4 regions of the Bradyrhizobium australafricanum genome follow, and region 2 is predicted to be linked to each of the others. Evidence: predicted binding sites of a transcription regulator. Region 2 holds the regulator's gene; each other region holds the start of a gene.

What was found. Region 2 encodes LexA, which represses DNA repair genes until DNA is damaged. Its sites were predicted from a motif close to TGTTCNNNNTGTGTTCNG; they were not measured.
Region 1: a site for LexA is predicted at 1,591-1,608, ahead of recA (recombinase RecA). Genes of this name have one in related genera too.
Region 3: a site for LexA is predicted at 1,916-1,933, ahead of J6525_RS02315 (ImuA family protein). Genes of this name have one in related genera too.
Region 4: a site for LexA is predicted at 3,450-3,467, ahead of J6525_RS11290 (single-stranded DNA-binding protein). Genes of this name have one in related genera too.

The regions. Positions count from the first base shown of each region.
Region 1 covers NZ_JAGKJL010000039.1:74,153-79,071, reverse strand. The annotation lists gene J6525_RS29665 (hypothetical protein) at 102-341, opposite strand; gene J6525_RS29660 (hypothetical protein) at 1,043-1,279, opposite strand; gene recA (recombinase RecA) at 1,711-2,799, shown strand; gene J6525_RS29650 (hypothetical protein) at 2,983-3,966, shown strand; gene J6525_RS29645 (hypothetical protein) at 3,987-4,919, shown strand, end outside.
Region 2 covers NZ_JAGKJL010000042.1:48,289-53,207, reverse strand. The annotation lists gene J6525_RS30745 (hypothetical protein) at 1-89, shown strand, start outside; gene J6525_RS30740 (HAD family hydrolase) at 543-1,169, shown strand; gene J6525_RS30735 (molybdopterin molybdotransferase MoeA) at 1,196-2,407, shown strand; gene lexA (transcriptional repressor LexA) at 2,651-3,355, shown strand; gene J6525_RS30725 (hypothetical protein) at 3,612-4,040, shown strand; gene J6525_RS30720 (hypothetical protein) at 4,186-4,413, shown strand; gene J6525_RS30715 (ComEC/Rec2 family competence protein) at 4,410-4,919, opposite strand, start outside.
Region 3 covers NZ_JAGKJL010000002.1:102,409-107,327, reverse strand. The annotation lists partial or broken gene J6525_RS02320 (Y-family DNA polymerase) at 1-718, opposite strand, end outside; gene J6525_RS02315 (ImuA family protein) at 936-1,715, opposite strand; gene J6525_RS02310 (UdgX family uracil-DNA binding protein) at 2,100-3,548, shown strand; gene J6525_RS02305 (inorganic phosphate transporter) at 4,072-4,919, shown strand, end outside.
Region 4 covers NZ_JAGKJL010000009.1:178,933-183,851, reverse strand. The annotation lists gene gyrA (DNA gyrase subunit A) at 1-1,900, opposite strand, end outside; gene J6525_RS11295 (DUF2306 domain-containing protein) at 2,125-2,523, opposite strand; gene J6525_RS11290 (single-stranded DNA-binding protein) at 2,784-3,278, opposite strand; gene J6525_RS11285 (outer membrane protein) at 3,728-4,474, shown strand; gene J6525_RS11280 (outer membrane protein) at 4,731-4,919, shown strand, end outside.

The sequences.
Region 1 (4,919 bases), on a different contig from region 2:
ATCCAGTTCGGCTGGGGCCGCAACACTCGGAGCGGTCCCTGCCCAGTAGCGGCCCGGTGAGGCGGCCTCAGCGTTCGTTCCAACGCGCTGGGGCCGTTTCTTCAGGACACCTGATGCCGGCGCACTTCTCCGGCCGCCATGTTGAGAATTGGGATGTGATCGGCGGCCAGCTGTCGCTGAATGAGGCTAACAGCCCATCCCTCCGGGATTGCATCCAGCACTCGGTCAACGGCTTCTTCGCGCGAGGTCGCGGCGAGCCAGATTTGGACCTCGCCGTCATCGGTCGTCACTCGGACTAGATGAACTTCGGTCGCCTGTTGCATGAGCAATAAAAGCGGCATCGAGGGAATCGTTTCAAAAATCTTCGCTTAAGTTAAGCCTGGAACCGCAATTAGGGCGCTATCGCTGACATGCCTACTTTAATGCGGACACGAAGACCGTGGCGCAAGCTCTCTGTATGTTCAGGCTCAGTCACCACGACGGCGTCGAGTACGGCTTCATGGCGTTGGCGGCGATATCGTTCGTAGCGCTCATCGTAGGCATAGGCGCCCTGTTTATGTGATGAGCCTGTCATCTCATGGATGATCCAACCGCCTTGGCCTCAGCGTGTACCCCCTCGCTGGGGCCGTTCTTTGGGCCAAGAAAAATCCCGGCTCGCGCCGGGCTTCATAGTTCAAGCTGACCTGCGAGATAGCGCCGCTTCTCGACTGCCGCGATGTCGAGAGCCCTTCAGCACCTCATTCACGCGACCGGATTCGCGTCATATGTCGCAGCGATTCGACGGGAAGGGCCCGTAATGAAAGAGGCCGCCAAGTGAGGCGGCCGCTTTCTCACATGAGTATTGCAATCGCAGCGATAGCAATGGGGCACAGCCCCAGCACCACAATGCCCGCTCTAAAAAGTAGGTCACTGGTCATGACACAACCTCTGCGTGAGGTTGGAATCTAACTCGGGATGACCACCAAAACAAAGTGCAGTTTGTGCCACGCTAGGAAATTAATCGTGCGCTAGATGAGAATAGGCCGTCAACTGAGGTGGCCCTTTACTCTCCCAGCTCTCTGCGGATTCGGTCGCGGTGCTGAACGTGCAAAACCTGGCATGAGTAGAAGTTATCCAGAAGCTTCTTCGCTTCCGCTAGATCGTGCCCGTGATTGGCAAGGTGCTCGATCAGTCCCTCTTGCTCGGCGATGTGTCGTTCGCCTTGAGCAATGTGCCGCTCGGCTTGCTCCAGATGGCGAAGCTGCATCTCGCGGTGCGCTATTGTGGAATGGTTCGGCATGGCCGCGCTCCCTTCCTATGCAGGCGGGAGCGCTGTTGGTCTCTCAGCCACCGACGCCTACGGGCAAAGCCTTGGCCGGTGATGATGATATCGTATCACGTTCCGTTGCCCCCGGTTCGTTCTCTCAAGATTAAATTCCCTGATCTCGGTCAAAGGCGGGACGGGGATAGAACATCCGATGGGTCGCCTCGGTAGTCCTACTGAGAACACCGGCCAAGCTACGGTTTCCGTTCGCTTAATCCGAACAAGGACACCCCAAAAATCAAACTAGGATACGGGGACTTAAATACGGACAGTACCGATCTGTTCGAAAGAACATATTGCGAACGTAGAACAAACGTGGTACGAGGTTCCAATCAGCAACGTATTCCACCCGATCTCGTCGCCCGTTTTCCCGCTAGCGAATCCCCGCCATAAGGAGCACATCCCAAATGTCCGCCACCGCACTGCGTATCGTCGAAGGATCCTCCATGGACAAGTCCAAGGCCCTCTCAGCCGCGCTCTCCCAGATCGAGCGCCAGTTCGGCAAGGGCTCGGTGATGAAGCTCGGCAAGAACGACCGTTCGATGGATGTCGAGACGGTGTCGTCGGGGTCGCTCGGGCTCGATATTGCGCTCGGCGTCGGCGGTCTGCCGAAGGGACGCGTCGTCGAAATCTACGGGCCGGAATCCTCGGGCAAGACCACGCTGGCGCTGCACACCGTGGCGGAAGGCCAGAAGAAGGGCGGCATCTGCGCCTTCATCGACGCTGAACACGCGCTCGACCCGGTCTATGCGCGCAAGCTCGGCGTCAACATCGACGAGCTCTTGATCTCGCAGCCGGACACCGGCGAGCAGGCGCTGGAGATCTGCGACACGCTGGTGCGCTCCGGCGCGGTCGACGTGCTGGTGGTCGATTCGGTTGCGGCGCTGGTGCCGAAGGCCGAACTCGAGGGCGAGATGGGCGATGCGCTGCCGGGCCTGCAGGCCCGCCTGATGAGCCAGGCGCTGCGCAAGCTGACCGCCTCGATCAACAAGTCCCACACCATGGTGATCTTCATCAACCAGATCCGCATGAAGATCGGCGTGATGTACGGCTCGCCGGAGACCACCACCGGCGGCAACGCGCTGAAGTTTTATGCCTCGGTTCGTCTCGACATCCGCCGCATCGGCGCTATCAAGGAGCGCGACGAAGTCGTCGGCAACACCACCCGCGTCAAGGTGGTGAAGAACAAGCTGGCGCCGCCCTTCAAGCAGGTCGAGTTCGACATCATGTATGGCGAGGGCGTCTCCAAGATGGGCGAGATCCTCGACCTCGGCGTCAAGGCCGGCATCGTCGAGAAGTCCGGCGCCTGGTTCTCCTATGACAGCCAGCGGCTCGGCCAGGGTCGCGAGAATTCCAAGGCGTTCCTGAAGTCGAATCCCGACATCACCGCCAAGATCGAAGCCGCGATCCGGCAGAACTCCGGCCTGATCTCCGAGCAGATCCTCGCCGGCACGCCCGAACGCGACGCCGAGGGCGAGGAGCCGACGGAGGAGTAAGTCTCCGGCATGATCCGGAAAAGTGCGCAGCGGTTTTCCCTCGCGACAAACGCGGAACGCGTTTGCGCGGAGATCATGCTCAAACGATCACATGACTTCGCTGCAAGCGGGCGCTGAGGACGTTGAGTTGCCGACGTCTTCGGCGCCCGTTTGGTTTTGTGTGTCGTCGAGAGAGTTGGGTCGATGAAACGCCTGATCCTGACCAGTCCGTCCGGCCTCAGCCTGACACGTTCGGGGTTTGCCGAAGTCGCGATTACATCTGCCTTTCGCTTTGTCGGTGGACCGCTGCCGTCGCCAGGAGAACTCGAGGCGTATTTCGGGTCGCGGTCGGACAAGAATCCAGTCGGACACTGGTCGCACTGGTGCGCGTGGGGCCAGCGGCCTCAGGATGCCCGGGCACGTAGGCACCTCGCACTGAACGAATTTTGCGAGCCTTACGAGGTGATCGAGCTTTGGTTCGATCCGGATCCACATAATCAACTGCAGCTCATCTGGTTGCTCGATCATTTCCGGGCTTATCCGGCGATGGCGGCCAAGTTGAAGTTGCGGCTGGTCGCATTCGATCTGCTGACGATGCACGAGACGTGGCGTAGCTGGGACCAGGTACCGCTTGCCAACATCCGATCCGCGGACCTTGAGATCGCAAGCGGATGTTGGCAGGCGTACCGCGCGACAACGCCGGAGGCCTGTTTCGATGCGGTTCATCGCGACCTGAGCGCGTTTCCCTTGCTGAGGCCGGCGCTGCTTGATCTGCTTCGTGAGCTGCCATGGAGCCGATCCGGACTGGGCGCGACCGAGATGCGGTTGCTTGAACTGGTCGCCGCCGGGTTCATGGCGACGAACGCGCTGTTCTACCTCCGCGGCTTTCGCCAGCGTGGCGTCTTTAACGACATGGAAATCGGTAGGCTGCTCGAAGGCCTTGCGCATGGACCGCGACCGGCGATTGCCGGGCTCGACGATGGCTTGCGCTCCATCGACCCGGATAATGCGCGACGTCGCCTGGAGGCCTTCCAGCGAAGCCGCTTGTCGGTGACGGAGTTTGGCAAGGCGGTGCTTGCCCACAAGGCGGACTTCACCGACCACAATCCGGTCAATCGCTGGTGGGGCGGCACGCACCTCACCAGCGACAATCTCCGGCGCTGGAATCCGGCGCTGAGCAAGACGTAGACTGCGGAGGTTCGAGCGCTATGACACGTCTGATCCTGGCGACGAGCGATCTTGCGGGCACGATGCTCAGGCGGGCGGCCCGCGCGGACGTCGTCGTTGGACTCACGCCGCGCTTTGTTGGCGGAGCCTTGCCGTCTCAGGCCGCGCTTGTGAGTTCTCTGGAAGAGCGCTCCGCTAGACATCGCAGCCGCGGCGCGCATTGGCTCGACCTCGTCCAATCGAAATACGTGGCCCCAGTGGGCGACAATTCTCTCAGCCTGCTCGAATTCTGTGAGCGCTGCGACAGCATCGAGCTCTGGGCCGATCCGCGGCCGAACGATCAACTGGTCCTGCTCTGGCTGCTCGACGTCCTGCGGCCGCATCGGCATATCCTGTCGAAGCTCGTGGTGGTCCAGACGGACGTCGAGGCTGTCGCGCACGGAAGTGCAAGCCTGGCACAATGGAGATTGCCGAAACTCACGGTGACCGATGAGCGTCTGACGCTCGCCGGCCGCGCCTGGAATGCCTATCGCGCGTCCACACCGCAGCCTTGCTTCGACCTTCTCATGCAGGATCTGTCCGCCATGCCGCAGCTCCGGGCGGCTCTCATCGCTCTGCTCGAAGAGCTTCCCGGGCGAGAAACCGGCCTTGGCGCGACCGAGCTGCGGATGCTGGAGCTCGTCGCCGAAGGCGAGACCAAGCCGGGGGTGCTTTCGAGTGTGCTGAACAGGGAACGCGGCGTGTTCGATTTTGAGCAAGCAGACCTGATGCTGGATGGGCTCGCCTGTTGTCGATCGCCGGTCCTCGCTGGATTCCCGGCAGAGCTCCAAGGAGCGGATGATTGGAAGGCCCGGCAAGAACGAATGCACAGTCGGTTATCGGTGACCGATTTCGGCCAGGAAGTGCTGGATGGCGAGCTCGATTTCAGCCAGTACAATCCGATCCACCGCTGGTGGGGCGGAACGGAGCTGACC
Region 2 (4,919 bases):
AAGCACGCTCGGAACAGGCGCTCGTCGTCATCATTCTCAGCACCGGTGCGCTGATCGGTTACCTCGGCCTGGCGCTGTCCAGGATGTGAGAGCGACGCCGGCGGGCACCAAGCCGCCGGCGGGCGTCAGGCCGCGGCAAGCATCAAGTCGCTTGGTGCGCTGAAAGCTAGTGCGTGCGTGCCACTGAGTTGCCCGACGCGGCAAGCCAAGCCCCGCAGCAAAATATAGGGTGAAAAGAGCAAGGCTCGGACAGATCATGTCGCGAGAATGCGGATGTTTGACGCACAAGCGACGACACCCGCCGTCGTCCCGGCGAAGGCCGGGACCCATTACCCCAAATCTCAATTGTTGCGCGACGCTGGGGCCACGATCCCGTTCCTGATCAAATGCGGTGGTTATGGGTCCCGGCCTTCGCCGGGACGACGGTGGTGTGCGCGGGAACAGTCTCGCGATGAATGCAACGCCACGTACAATCCACACACCGGTCACTGAAATCGAGGACATTGCCGCCTGCCCGCAATTCTCGTACACGGTTTCATGCAATGACCTCGCAATTCTCTCCCAACTCCGTCGACGTGCTGCTGTTCGATATCGGCCGCGTCGTGCTCGACATCAACTTTGACAAGGTGATGGCGCACTGGGCGCAGCATGCCGGCTGTGCGCCCGCCGAGCTCGCCACGCGCTTTGTCGTCGACGACAGTTTCAAGCATCACGAGATCGGCCGGATCGACGACGCGGCGTTCTTCGAAAGCCTGCGCCGGACGCTCGGCATCAACATCACGGACGCCCAGTTCCTCGAAGGCTGGAATGCGATCTTCACCGGCGAGATGCCGGGCATCGCCCCGCTGCTCGCGGCGGCCGCCGAGCGGATGCCGCTCTACGCCTTCTCCAACACCAATCCGGCCCATGTCGCGCATTTCTCGGTCACCCATGCCGAGCTGCTCAGCCATTTCCGCAACGTCTTCCTGTCCTCGAGCATCGGCTTCCGCAAACCCGACGCCGAGGCCTACGATCATGTGGTAAAAGCCATCGGCGTGCCGGCGTCGCGGATCCTGTTCTTCGACGACCTGGCCGCCAATATCGAAGGTGCGCGGGCGCGCGGCCTTCATGCTATCCACGTGACGTCGACGGATGACGTGGCAAGGGCTTTGACCGCACTTGGAATTTGAACATTAAGAATTGAGGAGCTCTGAGCGTGGCCCTGATGCCGGTTGCCGATGCCCTGTCCGCCGTCCTCGCCGGCGCCGAACCGCTGCCGGAGGAGATGGTCGCGCTCGATGCCGCCTACCACCGCACGCTTGCGCACGACCTCGCGGCGCTCCGCACCCAGCCGCCGCAGCCGATGTCGGCGATGGACGGCTATGCGGTGCGCGCCGCCGATGCGGCTGATCTAAAGGCCCGGCTCAAGGTGATCGGCGAAGTCGCCGCCGGCCGGCCGTTCGAGCGGACGGTCGGCGCCGGCGAGGCGGTGCGGATCTTCACCGGCGGCGTGATCCCCAATGGCGCCGACGCGGTGATCATCCAGGAGGACACCGCCGTCGACGGCGACCACATCACGATCACTGAGGCCGCCAGCGTCGGGCGGCACATCCGCCCGGCTGGGGTCGACTTCCGTGCGGGCGAGGTGCTGCTCGCCGGCGGCAGCCGCCTGTCCGACCGCGCGCTGTCGCTGGCGGCCGCCATGAACTATCCGGAACTTGCGGTGCGCCGCCGCCCGAAGGTCGCGGTGCTGGCGACCGGCGACGAGCTGGTGATGCCGGGCTCGCAGCCCGGCCCCGGCCAGATCGTCTATTCCAACGGCTACGCGCTGCGAGCGCTGGCGCGCGCCGAGGGCGCCGAGACCGTCGACCTCGGCGTTGCCGCCGACACGGTGGAGGCGACCACGGCGGGCATCCGCCGGGCGCGCGAGGCCGGTGCCGATGTCCTGATCACGACAGGCGGCGCCTCGGTCGGCGACCACGATCTCGTCAAGCGGTCGCTGGAAGCCGAGGGCGTCGACATGACGTTCTGGCGGATTGCGATGCGGCCCGGCAAGCCGATGATGCATGGCCGGCTCGGCGCGATGCGGGTGATCGGCCTGCCCGGCAATCCGGTGTCGTCCTATGTCTGCGCCTTCCTGTTCCTGGTGCCGTTGATTCGGGCGCTGAGCGGCCGGAAAGTGATTCATCATCGCCGCACGAGCGCCCTGCTCGGCCGCGACCTCGCCGCCAACGACCAGCGCGAGGACTATCTGCGTGCACGGCTCGAAGCGCGCGAGGACGGCACGTTGATCGCAACGCCGGTGACGCAGCAGGACTCGTCGTTGCTCGGGAATCTCGCTGCGGCACGGGCACTTCTCGTGCGCCCGCCGTTCGCGGCGGCGGCCGTCGAAGGCAGCGAATGCGAGATCCTGACACTGCCCGAATAGGGTTTTCGCGCCCCGCCGATTGTGCGTTGCCCGACACGTTCACCGGAAATTAAGTGGTTGCGGAACACATATCGAACATATAGTGTCCGTTCATGATTTGTTTCTAGTACTGGTGTCTACAATCGGGAAGCCGCGTGGAAGCAGGTGCATCGAGCGCATGCTCATGAGGTCAGGCCCGGCCTGCAGGCCCCACCAGAAGAGTCTCGGAATCGAACGACGCTATCAACCGGGGGAATACTCGAGATGCTCACGCGCAAACAGTACGAACTACTGCGTTTCATCAATGAACGTCTGAAAGAGGCCGGCGTACCGCCCTCCTTCGACGAGATGAAGGATGCGCTCGACCTGCGCTCGAAGTCCGGTATCCACCGCCTGATCACTGCGCTGGAGGAGCGCGGCTTCATCCGCCGCCTGCCGAACCGCGCCCGCGCCATCGAGGTCATCAAGCTGCCCGAACTCTCGGCCGGCGGCGGCAACGGTCGCCGCGGCTTCACGCCCAGTGTCATCGAAGGCACCCTCGGCCGGCGCGCCAGCACGCCGCCAATTGCCGAGGACGACGGCAATCGTCCGGTCGCGGTCCCCGTGATGGGCCGGATCGCCGCCGGTACGCCGATCGAGGCGCTGCAGACCCGCAGCCACACCATCAGCGTGCCGCCCGACATGCTCGGCGCCGGCGAGCACTACGCGCTCGAGGTGCGCGGCGACTCGATGGTCGATGCCGGCATCCTCGACGGCGACATGGCGCTGATCCAGCGTAACGACGTCGCCAATACCGGCGACATCGTGGTGGCGCTGATCGACGAGGAGGAAGCCACCCTGAAGCGCTTCCGCCGCCGCGGCGCATCGATCGCGCTCGAGCCGGCCAACACCGCCTATGAAGTGCGCATCCTGCCGCCGAACCGGGTCCGCATCCAGGGCAAGCTGATCGGCCTTTATCGCAAATACTGAATTGCAAATACTTGCGGCGGCCGGGAACGAGCAACACGTCGGATCGTTCCTTGCATGATAGTGTAGCGTACGGCCTGCCCGATGCGCTCCGATACCTCTCGCGCAGCGTCGCGTGTTTGTGATCGGAGCGATCTCGGACCAGTCGTACAATCGCCCAGAAACGAGCAGACGCTCGTTCGCTATCGTCCACTCTGGTAGAGGCCCTAATGCCTCAAGGAGAGGCACGGGTCGCTACCTCGAAATGAGGAGCCATCCGATGTGTGACTATAGTCTGCACGCCGTGGCATCGCGCCCCGCCATTGTCGGAGAGACGCTGATCACGACGACGTTCCGCGGCACGTCGACCCGCGGCTTTGCTTCGGAGAATGACCCCACTGTCGCGGTCTGCATGCTGCCGGGCACCGAGCTCGTTTTCGCCGAGAACGTTCGCTACGACAGCCGCTGGATCTGGACCAAGACGCTGAACTATCGCGTCGGCGTGTTCAACGAAGTCGAGCCCGACGTGCCTGATCGGCATCATGACGCGGTCGAATTCCCCGACGGCAGCCATGTGCTGGTGACCCAGCTGGTCGAGGGACAGCGCGTTAGCGTGCTGCAATTGCCGGCGCTGCATCCGCCGGTCGAGCAGAAGCCGAAGGTTGTGGAGCGGCGGCCCTCCGCATTCGCAACGCTGTTTTTGGGTTGAGCGCATCGTCGCCGCGGAATGAGCTGTTCGGCGGCGGATGACCTAAGCAATTTCGGGCGACCCCGGACTCCCGCTTCCGGGGCGCAGAAGGAGATTTGCGTCGGCCGGCACCTTGGCGCATCATCGGGCACGGAGGACGTGCGCGGTGGTCGATAAGGTCACATGGCAAAAGGCTGGACGCGTCACGGAACCGGGCCGCTACATGTTCCGGTTCGGTTGGCTGACGGTAACGGCCGACGACCTGAAAGTCTGGGAGCAATTTCCCGAGGCTTCCTTCACCCTCGTCAAGAAGCCCGACGCCGGCCCCGACTCCGACGAATACCATCTCGGCCTGTTCGAGCTGCCGAGCGCGCCCTTGCCGGACCACGGCTAATCATCGCCCTGCAGATCGGTCTCGGCCGGCGTCGCATCCACCGCAGGCCGCGGCGCGGGGGCGCGTAGCGTCGTCTCGCTCTCGCCGTCGCCGGGAACCGCCGGCGACCACGGCCGGTCGATCCCGCCGGGCTTGACCGCATCGACGGCGTAGCCGTCCCTGCTCCGTCGCAGCACCAGCGCGCCGTGGCGGCGCAGCCGCTCGGCATCGATCACCGATGCCGCGCAGCCCTGCGGCGCCGGCCGCGTCGTCACGATCAGGCCTGCGCGCTCGCAGTCGTCCACCAGGGCCTCCGGCCGGGTCGCCAGCGCGACGAAGGCGCCGCCGGGTCCCTGGGTCACGCAGCCGCCGGCATCGCAGGAGACGCCCTCGCCGAGCGACGCATCGGTGGCGGTGCGCGCGTCGGCGTCCGCCGCCAGCCACTCCTTGACCAAAAATGCATCCTTGGCGCTGTGCATCAGATGCAGCCGTCCATCACCGCCACGCACCGCGACATTGCGGCCGTC
Region 3 (4,919 bases), on a different contig from region 2:
CAACCAGCATCTTGGCGAGGCTTGAGAGCGTCAGCGCGATCACGGTGTCGGTCGCGATCGGCTCGGGGAAACGCTTCTCGACGATGTAATCGGGCAGCGGCTTGCGCGGGCTGATCGGGGCATCGCCCTGCCCGAGCGCGTGGCCGAGCAAGGTGGTGAAGGCCGCACCGAACCGCGCCGAGATTTCATGCGGCGCGCGCGAGGCAACATCGCCGATGGTCTTCAAGCCGGCGCGGCGCAGGCCGGTGGTGACAGCGGCATCGGCACCGAGCGCCGACACCGGCAGCGGGCCGACCGCCGCCGCTTCCTCGCCATCGGCGACAATCCTGCCCGAGGCGGTGCGCGTCAGCGTACGCGCCGCGATCGAGGTGCCGGCAATCGCCGCGCTGACGGCAAAGCCGCGCCGGCTCAGTGCCCCCGTCACGGTCTGCAGCAGCACGCGCTCGCCGCCGAACAGATGCGCGCAGCCGGTGATGTCGAGAAACAGACCGTAAGGCAGATCGAGCGCGACCAGCGGCGTGAAGCGGTCGCACCAGTCGGCGATGTCGTTCAGCGTCTTCAGATCGGCGGCGGGATCGGCATCATAGACCGTGAGCTCCGGACAGATCGCCCGCGCATTGGCGAGCGGCAGCCCGATCGACAGCCCGGCCCGCACCGCGGCCTCGTCGACGGCATGCAGCAGGATGGCGTTGTGGTCTTTTGCGACGACGACGCTGGGGAGTTCTTGCGCCGTTGTCGTTTGTGAAAAAAGTCGATGGTCTTTCTTCGCCTCTCCCGCTTGCGGGGGAGGCCGGATCGCATCGTGAGATGCGATCCGGGTGGGGGCTCTCTCCTCAGCGGGACTCGTGGCGAGACCCCCACCCCAGCCCTCCCCCGCAAGCGGGAGAGGGAGTCCTACCACCGCCCGTGTGTCGGTTGGCACAACGGCATGTGCATCAGCTTGCGAGGCGATGTCCTGCGCGAGCTTGCGCTTGATGCGGTCGATGGGCAGGCGTGGCAGCCACAGGCTGAGGATACGCCGACGGTTCACTGAATTGGCACTCATCACATTTCCATTCCATGATCCATCGCCCGACCGGGCCATGACGATTGCGCACGAGTTCGGCCTCGAAGCGCGGCGCGCCCCACACGCTCGCGGCATTGCCCGGCGGCGAATGCGCCGCGCGCACGATCCAGCGCGTCTCCGCGGTCGAGGGGATCGGGGTTGCCGCGATCCGCAGCACCAGCGCGGTGACGCCGGAGGCCTGCGCGGCCAAGGTCAATTTGCGGCTGGCGACGAGATCGAGCTGGCGCGCCTGGCCCCAGACCTCGAGCACGACCGCGCCGAGCGCATCGCAGGCGAGCGCGTCGGCCGCGGTGCGCAGGCCGCTGTCGACATCGGCGGCGCGCACCGTGACCAAGAGGCGCGGATCGAGGCCGAGTTCGGCAAGCCCGCGCATCGACAGCGCGCCGTTTTCGCGATCGGAAAAATCCTGCCGCACCCAGACCAGCGGCTTGCGTGCCGACAGCCGTCCGGCGAGCCCCGCGATGAAGCCGGTCGCCGCGCCGCCCTGATAGCCGGCCGCGAACACCTCGTGCAATGCCGCCGGCGCAAGCCCGCCGCGCAGCATCGCATCCGCGCCGGCATGGCCGAGCGCGACGCGGTTCGGCATCGCCGCATCCGATGGCGTCTCGATGCGCGCGATGCTGCCGCGCAGAGACGCAAGCGTACCCATGCGTGCGGCGGCGCATGATCCGCCAAAGTGTGAGCGGTTTGGCGACAAGATCATGCGCCTTTCTTAAAAAAGAGGAGCGCGATCGGACGCAAAACCGGCGACCACTTTTGCTGATCGCGCTCCGGCATATGCGCCGCTCCTTCAACTTGAAAATTTGAGGTCGTCACTGGTCTGAACAGAGAACCAGGGACTGGCTCATTTGTTCATGATATGTTCTAATATAAAGCTAACAGGGCCCGCGGAGTCAATCGGATTGGTGAGCTCATCGATTCATGAGTGGAATCAATGGGATTCAGCAGCCGCCGAACCGGACGGGCCCTGATCTTCCGCAAGTCAGGCACGCAGGCCGCGAAAATGGCGGCGTGACGGAAACGGAGCAATCGCATGCGCATCATCGTGCTCGACAACGACACCGATTTCGAGGGCTGGCGCAAGGCCGCGCGGCGATTGGCGCTGAACGATGTGAAGCCCGCGGAGATCACATGGACCGTACGCAGCGACGACGAATTGTCGTCGGCGTCCTGCGTGAATGACTTGCCGGATACGCCGCAGGCGCGGTTCAATGTGTCGGCCAAATTCGTCGAGCTCGCAAAGGCCGCGATCCTGCATCGCAGTGACGAACGCTTTGCCCTGCTCTATCGCCTGCTGTGGCGGCTGCGCAGCCATCACGATCTGCTCAGTGCGACCGATGATCCCGATGTCGCCGAGGTCCACGCGATGGCGCGCGCGGTCTATGTCGATATCGACAGAATGCATGCGCATCTGCGCTTCCGCGAGATCGGCCGCGAGCGGACGGCGCATTACGTCGCCTGGTTCGAGCCGGAGCATCGCATCGTCGAGCTTGCCGCGCCGTTCTTCGCCGGCCGCTTCGCCGACATGCCGTGGTCGATCCTGACCCCCGACGTCTGCGCACATTGGGACGGGCACGCGATCTCGATCACGCCGGGCGTCGCCAAATCCGAAGTGCCGACCGAGGACCGGCTCGAGGAGGCCTGGCGGCGTCACGACAACGGCCACTTCAATCCCGCACGGCTGAAAGTGATGGAGATGCCACAGGCCTATTGGAGGAACCTGCCCGAGGACTCGATCATTAAACCCCTGATCGAAGACGCAATGCGCATGACCAGCGGCCCCTTCATCGCACGCAAGGCCGCCGAGCCGCAGGAGCGGCAGGATACGCCGATGCCCCGCAAGGAAGTTCAAGGCAAGCAAGTTCAAGACAGGCAAGCTCACGACACGATCGCGGCCTTGCGCGACGAGGCCGCCGATTGCCGCGCCTGCCCGCTATGGAAAGACGCAACCCAGACCGTGTTCGGCGAGGGACCGCAGAGCGCAACGCTGATGCTGGTCGGCGAGCAGCCCGGCGACAAGGAAGATCTCGCAGGCCACCCCTTCGTCGGACCGGCCGGCCAGATGCTCGATCGCGCGCTGCAGGAAGCCGGCATCGATCGTCGCAAGGTCTATGTCACCAACGCAGTGAAGCACTTCAAATTCGTGCCGCGCGGCAAGATCCGGCTGCACCAGAAGCCGAGCACACCGGAGATCCGCGCCTGCCGCCAGTGGTACGAGCGCGAGCTCGCCACCATCAAGCCGGACCTCGTGATGGCGCTCGGCGCCACCGCCGCGCAGAGCGTGCTCGGCAAGATCACGCCGATCAACAAGAACCGCGGTCATCTGATCGACCACGACGGAACCAAGGTGCTCGTCACCGTGCACCCATCCTATCTGTTGCGGCTGCCGGATGAAAAAGCCAAGGCGCTGGAATATCAGCGCTTTATCGACGACCTGAAAATCGTCGCACATCAGTTGCGCAGATCAGTCGATGCAGCTTGAGTTCCGTAAAACCAGCGGAACCGGAGGAACCACATCGCAACGAGAAATTGTTCTAAACGCAGACAAATACCTACAACCTTTAATTGATCCGTGGTAGGGTAGCATGTTCCGCAGGTATCGGGCGTCATGTTCACGCCATGACGTACCCTGAGGCGGGCGCGCTGCGCGGTTTGCTAGCCCCGATCGTGCGGCGCGCCACCTTATCTCGCAATCCTCCTTCCTCATTCGCGATCCTCCTACTCGCAGGCGCCCGCCGAATTCTCCGGCAAGCCTGCCGGTGTGACGTCCTCCGCACATTATCTCGCCCTGCGAAACGCAGGCCACAGCTTTCCGTCGCGATCCGCGATCCCTTTTTGCTGAAGATTGCCACGAGGCCGCGAAGCCACGTGCGCGCTCAATGCGTTGCACAAAACTTCGGCTCGATGTCCACCGCCACGGGAGACCGGCGCGGCTCGCGGGCCGGATTTCAATTGCTTGTCATATGCATCGATCAAAATCGGGAGCATTGGGACAGGAGTTTACCATGAGCGATATGGCGTTACCCGGCTCGATCGAGCCCGCCCTGAAGAAGGGTCCGGACCTCGACAAGGGCTTTCATCCTCTCACCGGGGTTATCTATTTGGGCGTGGTTGCGGCCGCGCTGCTGTTCGTTGCCTACAGCATCTATGCCGATGTCGACGCCACCGGCACGCGCATCACCTCGTTCCTGCCGTATATCCTGCTGTTCGTCGCGCTGCTGATCGCGCTCGGCTTCGAATTCGTCAACGGCTTCCATGACACCGCGAACGCGGTCGCCACCGTGATCTACACCCGCTCGCTGCCGGCGCATGTCGCCGTGGTGTGGTCGGGCATGTTCAACCTGATCGGCGTGCTGCTCTCCAGCGGCGCCGTCGCGTTCGGCATCGTCTCGCTGCTTCCGGTCGAGCTGATCCTGCAGGTCGGCAGCAGTGCCGGCTTTGCCATGGTGTTCGCGCTCTTGATCGCCGCCATCATCTGGAATCTCGGCACCTGGTGGCTCGGCCTGCCGGCCTCGAGCTCGCACACCCTGATCGGTTCGATCATGGGCGTCGGCATCACCAACGCGCTGCTGCGCGGCCGTGACGGCACCTCGGGCGTCGACTGGTCGCAGGCGACCAACATCGCGAAGGCGCTGCTGCTGTCGCCGCTGTTCGGCTTCGCGCTCGCCGCCGGCCTGCTCTACCTCCTCAAGATCGCGCTGCAACGCGCGACGCCAGCGCTGTTCGGCGAACCGGTCGGCGACCAGCCGCCGCCGTGGTGGATCCGCGGCATCCTGATCCTGACCTGCACGCTGGTCAGCTTCTTCCACGGCTCCAACGACGGTCAGAAGGGCATGGGCCTGATCATGCTCAT
Region 4 (4,919 bases), on a different contig from region 2:
TCGTGATGCGTTCGCCCTGCTCCAGCGGCAGGATGTTGATCAGCGCCTTGCCGCGCGCGTTTGGCGCGGCCATCGGCAGCCGCCAGACCTTCTCCTTGTAGACCTGGCCGCGCGATGAGAAGAACAGCACCGGTGTGTGGGTCGAGGCCACGAACAGGCGCGAGACGAAATCCTCGTCGCGGGTCTGCATGCCGGCGCGGCCCTTGCCGCCGCGGCGCTGCGCCCGATAGGTCGACAGCGGCACGCGCTTGACGTAACCCGCATGCGACACGGTGACGACCATGTCCTCGCGCTGGATCAGGTCCTCGTCCTCGACCTCGCCTTCCTGCTCGATGATCACGGTCTTGCGCGGGGTGGCGAACTGCTGCTTCACCTCGGCCAGTTCGGTCTTGACGATGCCCTGCACGCGGGCGCGCGAGCGCAGGATGTCGAGATAGTCGGCGATCTCGGCCGCGAGCTTGTCGAGCTCTTCGGAAATCTCGTCGCGCCCGAGCGCGGTCAAGCGCTGCAGGCGAAGGTCGAGGATGGCCCTGGCCTGCTCCATCGACAGCCGCAGCGTGCCGTCCTCGTTGATGCGATGCCGGGGATCGTCGATTAGCGTGATCATCGCCTCGACGTCGCGTGCCGGCCAGTCGCGTGACATCAGGGCCTCGCGCGCGGTGTTCGGATCGGGCGAGGTCCGGATGACGCGGATGATCTCATCGATGTTGGCGACCGCGATCGCAAGGCCGACCAGGATGTGGGCGCGGTCGCGCGCCTTGCCGAGCAGGAACTTGGTCCGCCGGGTCACCACCTGCTCGCGGAACGCGACGAAGATCGTGAGCAAGTCCTTCAGATTCATCGTCTGCGGACGGCCGGAATCCAGCGCCAGCATGTTGGCCGGGAAATTGGTCTGCAGCGGTGTGAACCGGTAGAGCTGGTTCAGCACCACGTCGGGCACCGCTTCGCGCTTCAACTCGATGACGACGCGATAGCCGTCGCGGTCGGACTCGTCGCGCAGGTCCCCGATGCCCTCGATCTTCTTCTCTTTGACGAGTTCGGCGATGCGCTCGACCATCGTCGCCTTGTTCACCTGATAGGGAATCTCGGTGATGATGATCGCTTCACGATCCTTGCGGATGGTGTCGATCGTCACCTTGCCGCGCATCACGATCGAGCCGCGGCCGAGATGGTAGGCGCTACGAATGCCCTGGCGGCCCAGGATGACGCCGCCGGTCGGGAAGTCCGGTCCGGGAATGATGTCGATCAGCTCGTCGATCGTGAGCGCCGGATTGTCGATCAGCGCCACGCAGGCGTCGACCACCTCGCCGAGATTGTGCGGCGGGATGTTGGTCGCCATGCCGACGGCGATGCCGCCGGCGCCATTGACCAGAAGGTTCGGGAACCGGGCCGGCAGAACCGACGGCTCTTTTTCGGAGTTGTCGTAGTTCGGCTGGAAATCGACCGTTTCCATGTCGATGTCGGCCAGCACGGCGAGCGCCGCCTTGGTCAGCCGCGCTTCCGTATATCGATAGGCCGCCGGCGGATCGCCGTCGACCGAACCGAAATTGCCCTGGCCGTCGATCAGCGGCACGCGCAGCGAGAAATCCTGCGCCATGCGGACCATCGCGTCGTAAATCGACTGGTCGCCATGCGGGTGATATTTACCGATCACGTCGCCGACGACGCGGGCGGATTTGACGTATTTCTTGTCCGGCGTATGTCCCTGCTCATGCATCGAATAGAGGATGCGCCGGTGCACCGGCTTGAGCCCGTCGCGCGCATCGGGCAGCGCACGCGACACGATCACGCTCATCGCGTAATCGAGGTAGGACTTCTTCATCTCGTCGAGAATGGAAACGGGACGAATATCTGAGGGTCCCGGCGGCTCGCCGGGCTTGTGGTCGTCGTTATCGGACAAAGGGGAAATCCGGTCGGTTCTGCTGGGGAATCATATAGCCCATCGGGGGCCTGATAACCACCCTTGCGCGGCTCCGGCAAGCCGTTTTTCCGTTCGTTTTTTCATGCACTTACGGGTGGAGCACCGAGGTTCCGGCTGCCTGGTCGGGAAGCGCGTGGCGAATGGCGAATAGCGGATGGAAAAATCCCTATTCGCCACTCGCCAGTGGCAGTTCGCCTCTCCAGTCAGTGGCCGAAAACCACCGCGTGCATGATCCGCCCGGGCATCAAGGTGAACAGTCCGGCGATGAGCAGCGCGCCGAAGTAGATGCCGATCATCGTGAACCTGTGGCGGCGGACATCGTGGCTCCGCGCAGCCGTGACGCCGAGCACCAGCATGGCGAGCGAGAAGATCGACAGCAGGTGGATCGGGCTCCAGGGACCGACCAGCTGGATCTGATGGATCCAGAACGAGCTTCCGGCGACCACCAGCATCAGGATCACCCAGATCCAGCCCAGGGTCCGGTGCGGCAGCGTGCCCTTGGGGGCGGCGAGCTGGATGGAGCCGAGCACGAAGGCGGCCATCGCGGCAAAGGCGTGGAGCGGGATCGCAGGCGCGGCGTCGAGCAATGGCGCGAGGCTCATGATGGCCGGCCCTCGGGTGAAGCTCGCCGCCAGGCATCAAATGCCGCAGGCCAATGTAAATATCATTTACATCAGGCTGTGTCAAAGTCCAGGGAACCCGCATCCCTGTACGTCGAACCACCGAGGTTCTGACAGAGAGTTACCGGGTTATCCTCATACTCCACACGAGGAAATTGCTGGTCCAGATCGCGGCGACCGTTCCGGGAAAATGATCTTCACGGAACGGCGCCTGACGGAATCGACGGAAGCGCGACCGCTGCTCAGAACGGGATGTCGTCGTCCATGTCGCTGTTGCGGCTGCTGCCACCACCCGCGGCGACGGCGCGGCGCGGCGCCGAGCTGACCGGTCCGGCCGAGCCGAAATCGCTGCCGCCATCATCGGAGAAGCTGCTGCCCCCACCGCCACGCCCATCGAGCATGGTGAGGTTGGAGTTGAAGCCCTGCAGCACGACTTCGGTCGAGTACTTCTCGACGCCGCTCTGGTCGGTCCATTTGCGGGTCTGCAGCTGACCCTCAATGTACACCTTGGCGCCCTTCTTCAGATACTGCTCGGCGACCTTGCAGAGGCCCTCGTTGAAGATCACGACGCGGTGCCACTCGGTCTTTTCCTTGCGCTCGCCAGTGCCCTTGTCGCGCCAGGTTTCCGAGGTGGCGATGGAAAGGTTTGCGATCGGACGGCCGTCCTGCGTCCGCCGGATTTCCGGATCCTTGCCGAGGTTTCCCACCAGGATCACCTTGTTCACGCTTCCTGCCATCGCATCATCTCCACTCAAAAACCGGGCGTCCGGACATTCGGCCGCCACTCTCAACCTTCGCCACTTACGTCGCAGGCGTCGTGGATGACCCTATACGCCGGTGCCGGCTCGCCGCCTTTGCCGTCGCGCCGGTTATCCACGATATTCGAGATATAGCATCGCATCCGGCGTCGTTCCAGTTTTGTTCGCCACAACCATCCGTAGAAGCGGCCAGTGCCGTCGGAGCGGCAGTCGATCTCGGCGCCAGCCGCCGCCCGGCAGCAAGATTTAGAAAAACAACAAATAAATCAGCAACTTGCCTTCTCGGTACTTCTCCCGCGAGTGTTGCATTTGGGAGACTGCGTTTCCGGTTGAATCAGCGTATAGCTCCAACCATGGCGCGGGCGCTCGCGTCTGGGATCGTGCTTCGGGACCGTTTGGAAGCCGATCGGGGCGCTGGGGGACTGATAATGAAGAAGTTTTTGCTCGGTACGGTTGCTCTGATTGCGTTTGCTGCGCCTGCCGCGGCCGCTGATCTCGCTGCGCGCCCGTACACCAAGGCGCCGCCGCCAGTGGTTGCCCCGATCTATGACTGGACCGGCTTCTACATCGGCGCCAACGGCGGCTGGGGCTCGAGCCACAATTGCTGGGACCAGCTCCCGGCCGGCATCTTCCTCGCATCAGATGGTTGCCATGATGCAACCGGCGGCGTCGCCGGTGGCCAGATCGGTTATCGCTGGCAGGCTGGCGCCTGGGTGTTCGGCCTCGAAGCGCAGGGCGACTGGGCTGACCTGAAGGGCAGCAACAACAGCGCGATCTTCCCGGGCCTGTTCACCAACCAGTCCAAGATCGACGCGTTCGGCCTGTTCACCGGCCAGATCGGTTACGCCGTCAACAACGTGCTGCTCTACGCCAAGGGCGGCGCGGCGCTGACCGACAACCGCTTCAACACCTACTTCACCCCAACCGGCGTGCTGGTCGGTAGCGCCAGCGACACCCGCTGGGGCGGCACCGTCGGCGCCGGCATCGAAGTCGGCTTCGCGCCGAACTGGACCGCGGGCATCGAATACGACCACCTGTTCATGCAGGACAAGACCTACAACCTGATCGCCCCCAACGGCACGCTGAACAGCACCATCCGCGATCGCCAGGACGTCGACCTCGTCACCGTCCGCGTGAACTACAAGTGGGGTGGCCCGGTCGTCGCGCGCTATTGATCGCGCCAGGCCGATTGATCCAGACGAAAGGCCGGCCTCCCGCCGGCCTTTTTGTTTGTGCCTGTTTGTGCGCCGGCTTTTTCGTTGCGTGTGCACGCGCACCTCACCGGGGCCGTTTTCGGTGCGTTGTGGTTTCGCGGATACACACGTTCCGGCATTTCTCTGTAGAAGCACCAGCACGTCACGCGACACTGCTGTGACGCTCTCTTCAAAATCTTTGAAGAGACAACAAGAAAATTGGACTGGGACTTTGAAAATCAGGAATGTTTTGCTGGCCTCGGCCGGCATGTTTGCACTGAGCGCTTTTGCACCGGTAATGGCCGCCGACATGGCGGCACGCGCGCCTTACGTGAAGGCTCCGCCGCCGGCCGCGATCTACAACTGGACCGGCTTCTACGTCGGTGGCTTCGGCGGCTACGCCAGCGAGAACTCCGGCACCCCGAGC